Regions from separate parts of the Gluconobacter japonicus genome, predicted to be linked through region 2. Evidence: predicted binding sites of a transcription regulator. Region 2 holds the regulator's gene; the other holds the start of a gene.

Region 1 (4,715 bases), on a different contig from region 2:
TTGCGGCTTTCCAGAATGACGGGCATGGCTTTGGGATGATAGGGCGCGACTACGCCATTTGCTTCGGTGGTCAGGAAACCGAAAAGATCGGCCGTGACCTCGCCTTCCTTGAGCTTGCGCACCGAGGTCCAGGACGTCCAGATCCCGGCAAAGAAGCGGAGCGGCTTCGTGGCATCAGCTGCAAACCATACCGGATGAAACGACCCGTCATCCTGTCGCGCCTGTTCCGAGAAAGCCGTAAATGGCACTATGCAGCGATGGGACACCCCGAGCCAACGCCGCCAATGTGGAGAAGCCGTGTTACGAATATTAGTGATACCCCGGTCGACCTTGCGTCCTTTAAGGGCAAACGCCGGAGACGGCATACCCCACCGGGCCAGAACCAGTTCTCGGCCGTTCTGCCCGTGGCGCACAATCGGGGCCACGTAATCAGGGTAAATATCGGGCATGAAGGGAAGGTTGCCCGTGTGGTCATTGAGCACCTCCGCAATGGCGCGGATCTCGTCCTGTGAGGACGTCTGGGCATACAGATTACACATGATCGCTTCCTTGCTCTGAAGCAGGGTGTCCTATTCGGAATTGGCTCTCAGAAGAAAAACACCGATCGGTCCGCCTGTGTTTCCTTTTCAGAAGAAATAAAAGCTGTTGTTGTTTGTGCGGTGGACTTGTGGGCAGAGCCACGCCCTGTGGTCAGCTCGCCAGAGCTGTCTCCGGGGCGTGAGTGACCGCCTTCAGGCGGCTGTCCACAAATCCACGGTTAGGAACCGCCTTTCTGGCTAATTATTCCTATGCCCCGATGCTGGCTGAATACGGTTAGTTCGATTTGGTCTTTTGCACTCGGCAGCCTTTAGCCTCATGCCGCACTCACATAGGTCATCGGTAAAGTGCTCCTTGAAGCAGCTCAGCAACTGAGGCGCGCTAAAGGAGACGACCATGACCACACCGACAAGCACTACACGTTCCGAAGCTTTTCACCTTCTGTCCCGCGCTCTTCTGAACATCCGTTCCGAAGCTCAGAGCGTACTCGGATCCAGCGAAACGCTCTCCCCTGAGCATCAACGTGTACTCTCGGCCATTCAGGCTGCTGCCGACGCTGTGCACAACCTTCCGCATCTGCTGGCCGAGCAGACAGAGTCAAACGAGGTCGTCCTTATCGGTGAGGTGACGACCGCGAACGAAACCCTGACAACGCTCAGAATGCGCTGATAAGCCGCGCTTCTGAGCCTGCTGGGCGGAGTGATAACGCTGTCTTACGCAGCGATCTCTCTAAAAAATTAACTTGCGTCCTGTGTTCGTTTGTTCTCTTTCTGTTCTCGTCAAGGAGAACAGTCATGACTTCGAACGCGCTGGCGCGTCTGCGCGAGCAGGTCCGATGCCTCGAGCGTCGGAGCCTGCCTCACTCTATTTTCCGGGTGCTGCCAACAGGCCTGCAGCCGGTCGATGACCATCTAGGCGGTGGCCTCAAAACCGCTAGCCTGCATGAGATTCTGGTGCCCGATCCGCTTGAAATTGGTTCCAGCCTCGCCCTGCTTCTGCCTCTGCTCGCGCGCAGTGGCCAGCCTGTTTTCTGGCTGGGGGCGGTCCCCCCTCAGCTCCATGCCTGGGGACTGCACCAGACCGGGATCTCGCTCCGACACCTGATCTGCGTTGAGAGCGATGACGCCAGTGTTCTGGCTGTGGCCGAGGATATCCTGCGCGGTCCCGAGCGAGCCCTTGTCGTGATAGCTGGTCCGCATATCCCCTCCCTGACAGAAGTGCGTCGCCTGAATCTGGCTGCCGAAAGCAGCGGGAATACTGGCTTCTTCCTGCGCTCTGTCAGCGTCTCCCGCTCATCCGGAAAGGACCCCTGTGCCTGCGCCACACGCTGGCAGGTTACTTCTCATCCTTCAGCCCCTCTCTGTTTGCCGGGACTGGTTCTGCCGCTTCCCGGCCCCCGCCGTCTTTCCGTCTCGCTGTTGCGGGTGCGTGGAGGACGTCCTGCCCACTGGCTTCTCGACTGTCCTGACCATGCGCCGCTTCCTCGCCCTGTGGCTTCCTTTCTGGCGCACCGAGCGCCTTCAGCTCTGCCAGCAGGATCATTACCCCCCCGATCGCCCGCTTGTCGTGCACGCGCCTGAGCACAACCGCCAGACGCTCACGGCCGTCAATCCGGTGGCGCTGGCAGCGGGCCTGAGACCAGGCCAATCGCTGGCCCAGGCACGGAGCCTTGTGCCGGACCTCCTGTGCGTCGAGCAGGACACTGACGCCGATGATGCGGCTCTTCACGAGCTCTGTTGCTGGCTGCTGTGGCTGTCGCCCCTGCCCGCTCTGGATGCGCCGGATGGCCTGTACAGTGACACAACTGGCTGTGCCCATCTTTATGGTGGTGAAGAGGCCATGCTGTCTCTTGTCCGGACGCGCCTTTCCGAGAAAGGTCATGCCTGTTCTCTGGCCCTGAGCGACAGCGCGGCGGCCTCGCGCGCTCTGGCACGCTCGCGCCTCGACGGCGCCTGCGTCATCCCGCCTGGTCAGCAGAAACAGGCTCTGGACCGGCTGCCCTGTTCGGCCCTGCCAATTGCCCCGGAGACAGCATCCCGTCTCAATCGTCTGGGACTGACAACCATTGGTGCGCTTGCAGCCCTTCCCCGCGCGCCTCTGGCCAAGCGGTTCGGCGCGGAGCTTCTCACCTGTCTGGATGAAGCCGTTGGCTTTCAGGCAAGACCGCTGAGCGTGGTTCAGGTGCGAGACCGGATCTCCCTGTCGCGCTCGCTTGTCGAGCCTATCGGCACAGCCGAGGCGATTGCGACCGTCATCGACGCTCTCGTGCCGGAAGCCTGCGTCCTGCTGTCACGTCGCGGCGAAGGCGCACGGCAGATCGATTTTCTCTGTGTCCGTGTGGATAACACGGTCCAGGCCATCCGTGTCGGCACGTCCGATCCGACCTCAGACATGCCCCGCCTCCTCCGCCTCCTCAAGGATCAGATTTCCCGGATTGAACCCGGTTTTGGCATCGAGGCTGTCACCCTCACCATCAGCGCCAGCGAGCCCATAGAAGCCGGCCCCGCTCGCCCGGTACTTTCAGACCCAGAGGATCGTCTGGTCGACACGGTGCCCGCGACCCTCATCGACCGGTTGATCAATCGTCCTGGTGTTGCAGCCGTCTATCAGTTTGCGCCCCGGTTTTCCGCCTGGCCAGAAGACGGACAGTCTCGCGTTTCTCCAGGCAACATGGCAAAACCGCCTTTCGCGGGCCAGATGCTCTGGGCGCGGCCGAACATTCTGTTCGATCTGCCCGTCCGGGTGCAGGTGACTGCCCTGCTTCCGGACGGTGCGCCCCGCCAGTTCGTCCTGAAGAGACAGACGCATCGCATTTCTGCGGCCGATGGCCCCGAACGACTGCTGGGCGAATGGTGGCAGACCGCCGAAAACTACGGCGCGATCCGCGACTACTGGCAGGTCGAGACCACGACCGGCCTGCGCCTGTGGCTGTTTCGCAAAGGCGACGGAACCCATGCCTGGTCCGGTTCGGGCGACTGGTTTCTACAGGGAATGTTCTGATGGACGCCCGCGATGATCTGATCCCGGCCAGCACCTCGGACGTGGCCGAAGTCCTGATGCACGCGCTGTGTTACGACGGACGCAGGCGGACGCATGACGCCGCCGAGCTGATGGCCCGTCTGGTGGCCGAGCGTCTGGTCGCCTATCTCGAACGATCCGGATTTGTCGTGATGCGCGCTCCCACCAGCAACGCGCCTGATAGCAGCCGACACCCGCATCCGCACCGCCGCTGAGCCATGAGCGCGCCTTATGTCGAATTGCAGGTCACGTCCTCGTTTTCGTTCCTGCGCTCGGGCAGCCAGCCGGATGAACTGATCTTTCAGGCGAAAGCCCTGGGCTATGACACAATCGGTCTGACCGACTGGAACACTGTGGCCGGAGTGATCCGCGCCCATCTGGCAGCGCGCGAGGCCGGTCTTCGTCTTCTACCCGGATGCCGTTTGGCTCTACGTGATGGCAGCGCGCTCCTGGCCTATCCCCGCAACCGTGCGGGTTGGGCGGGTCTCTGCCAGATTCTAACGCTTGGTCATCATCGGGGCGAGCGGGACGTGTTCCTTCTAGGATGGGAGGATCTCGTCGCAGCGGCCCCGAACCTCCTCCTGATCCTGTTGCCGCCCGAGGATCTGGCAGCACTTCCCGGGCACGTTCAGAGCCTGCTGGATCTGCCCGGACAAAGGGCGGGCGAAGAAGAGACCCGGTTTGTCGCGCTGACGGTGCTCAGGCAGCCGGGAGATCTGGCGCGGCTTCACGCGCTCGCGGGCTTCTGCACAGCGCGCGGTCTGGCCTGTGTTGTGACGGGAGATGTTCTCTACCACGATGCGCGCCGGCACGTTCTTCAGGACGTGGTCACGGCGATCCGGGAAGGCTGCACTGTCGATGCTCTCGGCAACCGCCGTCATGTCCACGCCGATCGCCATCTGAAGGCCCCTGAAGAGCAGGCACGCCTGTTCGCCGCCTTTCCGGATGCCCTGGTCAACACGCGGCGGATTGCCGAGGCCTGTACCTTCAGTCTGGATGATCTCACCTATCAGTATCCGACCGAAACCGAGCGATCGGGCGAAAGCGCGCAGGACACCCTGACACGTCTGGTCCAGGCCGCACTGCCGCGTCGCTATCCGGCCGGGGTGCCCCCAGAAGTCGAGGCGCAGATCGCCCACGAACTGAGACTGATCGGCTCT
Region 2 (4,715 bases):
GAAGACCGGCATCCAGATGGTCGCCATTGGCTTCCTGATTGGTGGAGACAAGGCCGCTGCCGCTCTTCATCTGTCCTTTCTGCCCGCCACGCTGATTGGTGGTATTTTGCTGTGGATCTCAGTTATTCCAACAGTTCTCAGTGGCTGGGGCTACCTTACAGTTGGCCTTTCCAGAATGATGGCATCTGATCCGCGCAAGTCCTCGAAGATCGTATCCTGATCTGGACTGTGCACGATTATTATTGCAGTTATCATCCCATCATCTGGCGCTTTCACGCAATGATCGCTAAAGGTCAATGATCGACCTTATGGGAGTATGCAATGCGTAAGGCCGCTCTACTGGCATTACCTCTCGCCCTGAGTGGCTGTTCGGGCATGGGCAAGTTTTTGAACGATACAGCTCTGTGGTCAGGCAGCAATCCTAACGCGCCACACGGGGATAGTGAAAACTTGCGTCGTGCTCGCGGGGAAACAGTTGCCTCCACGCCGATCCTTCCGGAAGGCGGCAATATATGGCCTGGCTCTCCTCAGCCTCTGCCAACCCTGAAAGATGTTGAAAACCCCGATAGTGTGTTCAATCGCGCTCTGGGCGATCCTGCGACATATTTCGGCGGCGCCTCAATCGACAAAACCTTTATGGGAGGAATTGCCGGCTCTGGTGCTTTGGGGTCCATGGGACATCAGATGAAACCAGGGGCAAGCATATCGGCTGGAGAAAGTTCGGATACACGTTATGGTGTGTCTCAGGATCGAAGCAACCTCATCCCGGCACTTCCGACAAGCGTTCCAGATAACGCGCCCCATTTCCTGTCAAAAAACCCCGACAAGACAATCATCATTCCAAACGGAGATGGCACAAGTACGCTCATCGCTCCTGACGGAACGGTACGGGTTGTCCGCGGCATTCCAGCTGCCCCGAAACATTAATCTGCATAATGGTTCCTGAAGGCCCTCGCGGACTTACAGGAACCATACACGTTCAATACTGACGGAAGAGCGCTACCAAACGCCCCTGAATGCGAACACGTGACGCCGGAAGAATGCGGGTTTCATAATCCCGGTTGGCAGCTTCAAGAGCGATCGTAGAACCACGCCGACGCAGTTTCTTGAGTGTCACTTCCTGACCATCAATCAAAGCCACGACAATCTGGCCATTATCCGCGAGTTCGCCACGGCGAATGATCGCCATATCTCCGTCCAGAATGCCCGCTTCAATCATGGAATCGCCTGCAACGGTCAGGGCATAATGTTCACCCGTGCCAAGCAGGGAAGAGGGTACCTGAATATGGGTGCTCTCATCCTGAAGAGCCTCAATCGGCAGACCTGCCGCGATACGCCCGTAGAGAGGAATCTGAACACTCACATCTTCGACGGGCGAGCGCGGCGCTTCCGAAAAAGCCCCCTCCATAGCCTGACGGCCACCTTCGACGACTGTCGGCACGAATAGAGCCTGCGCAACAGTGCTCTCGGCATGGGGCGCATCCATTCCCATATGAGGAAGACGCAGAACCTCCAACGCTCGGGCACGATGATGATGCCGACGCAGGAAGCCCCGTTCCTCAAGAGCGGAAATCAAGCGATGAATACCTGATTTGGAGCGGAGCTCGAGCGCATCCTTCATTTCGTCGAAAGAGGGAGAATACCCGGTCCGGCGAAGGTGCTCGTCAATATATAGCAAAAGCTGGTGCTGCTTGCGCGTCAGCATACAGGCGCTCCTGTGCGCCTCGGTGGAGGCATAATCTGGAAACAGGCAGAACACATGACCAACATGTATCTCCCTTTTGTTCTTTATAGGTTCCTCTTTACCGGACCACAAGGACGTCAATGCCCTGAAAACATGAGTTTTAGCGGCTAAAATTGATTATTTTTCCGAAAAAAGACACGTTATCAGCGGATTTTCACGAGAAAGCCTTGACCTGAGACAGACAAATCAGCATGGTGCGCCGAACTAGATCAACCTGCTGCTTTGACACTTGCGAGCGGCATCAGGACGGCGCAAGCCCGAGGGTATCATGGCAAAAACCAACGTTATTCAGATCCGTCTCGTTTCGTCGGCTGACACCGGCTACTTCTATGTCACGAAGAAGAACGCACGTTCTGCTACGGGCAAGATGGAAGTCCGTAAGTATGACCCGGTCGCTCGCAAGCATGTGACCTTCCGCGAAGCCAAGATCAAGTAAGACCTCGCGGATCATACGAGTTTAAAAAGGCGGCCTTACGGTCGCCTTTTTTGTTGCCCCCACAAAAAAGAACCGATTAAGCGGTTCTTTCAAAAACTGACCTCAGAAAAGCTTGTCGTGCGGACTATAGGGCACAACAATATCCCCATTCCGAGTCAGATTCAGCATAGCCCGTGACCGCTCATCGAGAATATCAGCATCAAGTGCCTTCTCTTTCAGAGCCAGCACCCGCCGATGCCAGACAGCCTGCTCATCCTTGGCATCCTGTTGTGCCTGAAGAGCCTGCTGCTGAAGAACGAGCTGATCTTGATACGCGTGAATACCATGCGCTCCGTGCAGAGCGTTCCAGCCAAAATAAGCCGTTAGGGAAAGAAACAGGACTGGCGGCGCAACCGTACGGATGGCGCGCTTGATGAGTCGAAGAGGTCTCACGCGGGGTACAGTCTCCCTTGGCTTTCAAACGTTTTGACAGCCTACCTCAGAGAGACAGAGCGAAACAATCATTCATGTCAAAAGACACCTGATTATTTTCCAAAAAAAACCGGCCCCAAAAGGGGCCGGCTTTCTGGTCAGGCATTTTTGAGAATGCTGCGACCTGCATAACGTGCCGCGCTACCGAGTTGCTGCTCGATACGGATTAGCTGGTTGTACTTGGCCGTACGATCAGAGCGGGAGAGGGAACCCGTCTTGATCTGCCCACAGTTGGTCGCAACAGCCAGATCCGCGATCACAGCGTCTTCCGTCTCACCGGAACGATGGCTCATCACGCAGGTGTAGCCAGCCTTGTGAGCCGTCTCGACAGCTTCCAGCGTTTCCGTCAGCGTGCCAATCTGGTTCACCTTCACGAGCAGGGAATTGGCCGTGCCAGCCTTGATGCCACGACGCAGACGCTCAGGGTTCGTCACGAACAGATCGTCACCGACGAGCTGGAGCTTACCACCCAGACGTGAGGTCAGTTCTGCCCAGCCTTCCCAGTCATCTTCAGCAAGACCGTCTTCGATAGAGACGATTGGATACTTTTTCGTCAGGTCTTCCAGGTAAGAGATCATACCGGAAGAATCGAATTCCTTGCCTTCACCCTTCAGGTTGTAGCGGCCGTCGGCATAGAACTCAGTCGCAGCGCAATCAAGCGCAAACGTGACATCATCACCCGGACGATAACCCGCAGCCTCAACAGACTTCGTGATGAAGCTCAGAGCTTCGTCAGCAGACTTCAGGCCCGGAGCAAAACCACCTTCGTCACCCACATTCGTGTTGTGACCAGCAGCAGACAGACCCTTCTTCAGCGCTGTGAAGATCTCAGAACCCATGCGTACGGCATCAGCGATCGTTGGCGCACCAACCGGCTGGATCATGAATTCCTGAATGTCGATCGGGTTATCTGCGTGCTCACCACCGTTGACGATGTTCATCATCGGAACGGGCAGGGTGTGTGCAAAAACGCCACCGACATAACGGTAAAGCGGCAGCTCCAGCTCTTCGGCTGTCGCCTTGGCAACCGCAAGGGAAACACCAAGGATGGCGTTCGCACCGATGCGGGACTTGTTCGGCGTGCCATCCAGTTCGATCATCGCGTTATCGATGGCGATCTGGTCTTCAGATTCGGCGCCCTGCAGCACTTCAAGGATTTCGTCTTCAACGAACCCACAGGCCTTCAGAACACCCTTGCCGTTGTAGCGGGACTTGTCCCCGTCACGCAGCTCGACAGCTTCGTGGGCGCCAGTAGAAGCACCAGAGGGAACGGCGGCACGACCGCGGGCACCAGACGACAGCTCAACCTCAACCTCAACGGTCGGGTTACCACGGCTGTCCAGGATCTCGCGGGCAGTGATATCAACAATGGCGCTCAATGGAAGCTCTCCTGGATATGCGTGAACCGGGTGTGGCTCATAACCGTTCGGGACGGATCACCGTTTCGTCTCAAAATCAGAACATAAGGTCAATCGACGACATGCGTCTTCCTTTTCTCGCCCTGATCCTTGGCCTCGCGGGACTCCTCCCGTTCTTGACGCTGGGAGGCTGGATTTTTCTGGCAGGGCTCTTCTCCCCACTGCCGCATCTGACGGTCATTCTTCTGGCGTACGGCGCATGTATCCTGTCCTTTTTAGGAGCTGTCCACTGGGGACTGGCCATGGAACGACCTGACATCATCACAGTTCAGGGAACGGCAGATCGTGATCGTCAGAGACTCCTGCTGGGAGTCTGCCCTGCGCTCTGGGCATGGCTTTCACTGTGCATCGGACTGCTTGGCGGTCTGCGTGCCGGATACCTGCTGGAAGTCATCGGCTTCATTTCCACATTCGCTGTGGAAAGGGTGGCCTGGAAGCATGGCGCGCTGCCACCCGGTTACATGCCCTTGCGGGCCGTTCTGACAGTAGGGGCCGTCATAAGTCTCCTTATGGCAGCCCTCGCACCGTTGCAGAACTATACGCTGTAAGACTTCGCCAGCGCGTCGAAGGCCTTCAGGCGCGTCAGAAGGCTCTGCATTTCCGAAAGCGGAACCATGGTGGGGCCATCGCTCGGGGCGTTGTCAGG

Evidence for each region. The regulator LexA, encoded in region 2, represses DNA repair genes until DNA is damaged. The targets are predictions, from matches to a motif close to TGTTCTANNTANGTTC.
Region 1: the regulator LexA is predicted to act here: its motif matches at 1,298-1,313, upstream of HKD32_RS11810 (ImuA family protein).

The regions. Positions count from the first base shown of each region.
Region 1 covers NZ_JABCQN010000006.1:49,944-54,658, forward strand. Annotated here, with positions in the region: gene HKD32_RS11800 (SOS response-associated peptidase) at 1-539, opposite strand, end outside; gene HKD32_RS11805 (hypothetical protein) at 934-1,206, shown strand; gene HKD32_RS11810 (ImuA family protein) at 1,332-2,117, shown strand; gene HKD32_RS11815 (Y-family DNA polymerase) at 2,008-3,537, shown strand; gene HKD32_RS11820 (PDDEXK family nuclease) at 3,537-3,770, shown strand; gene HKD32_RS11825 (error-prone DNA polymerase) at 3,774-4,715, shown strand, end outside.
Region 2 covers NZ_JABCQN010000003.1:338,556-343,270, reverse strand. Annotated here, with positions in the region: gene pgsA (CDP-diacylglycerol--glycerol-3-phosphate 3-phosphatidyltransferase) at 1-220, shown strand, start outside; gene HKD32_RS08070 (hypothetical protein) at 322-927, shown strand; gene lexA (transcriptional repressor LexA) at 980-1,705, opposite strand; gene rpmG (50S ribosomal protein L33) at 2,013-2,180, shown strand; gene HKD32_RS08055 (FtsB family cell division protein) at 2,283-2,612, opposite strand; gene eno (phosphopyruvate hydratase) at 2,750-4,030, opposite strand; gene HKD32_RS08045 (DUF3429 domain-containing protein) at 4,132-4,617, shown strand; gene kdsA (3-deoxy-8-phosphooctulonate synthase) at 4,605-4,715, opposite strand, start outside.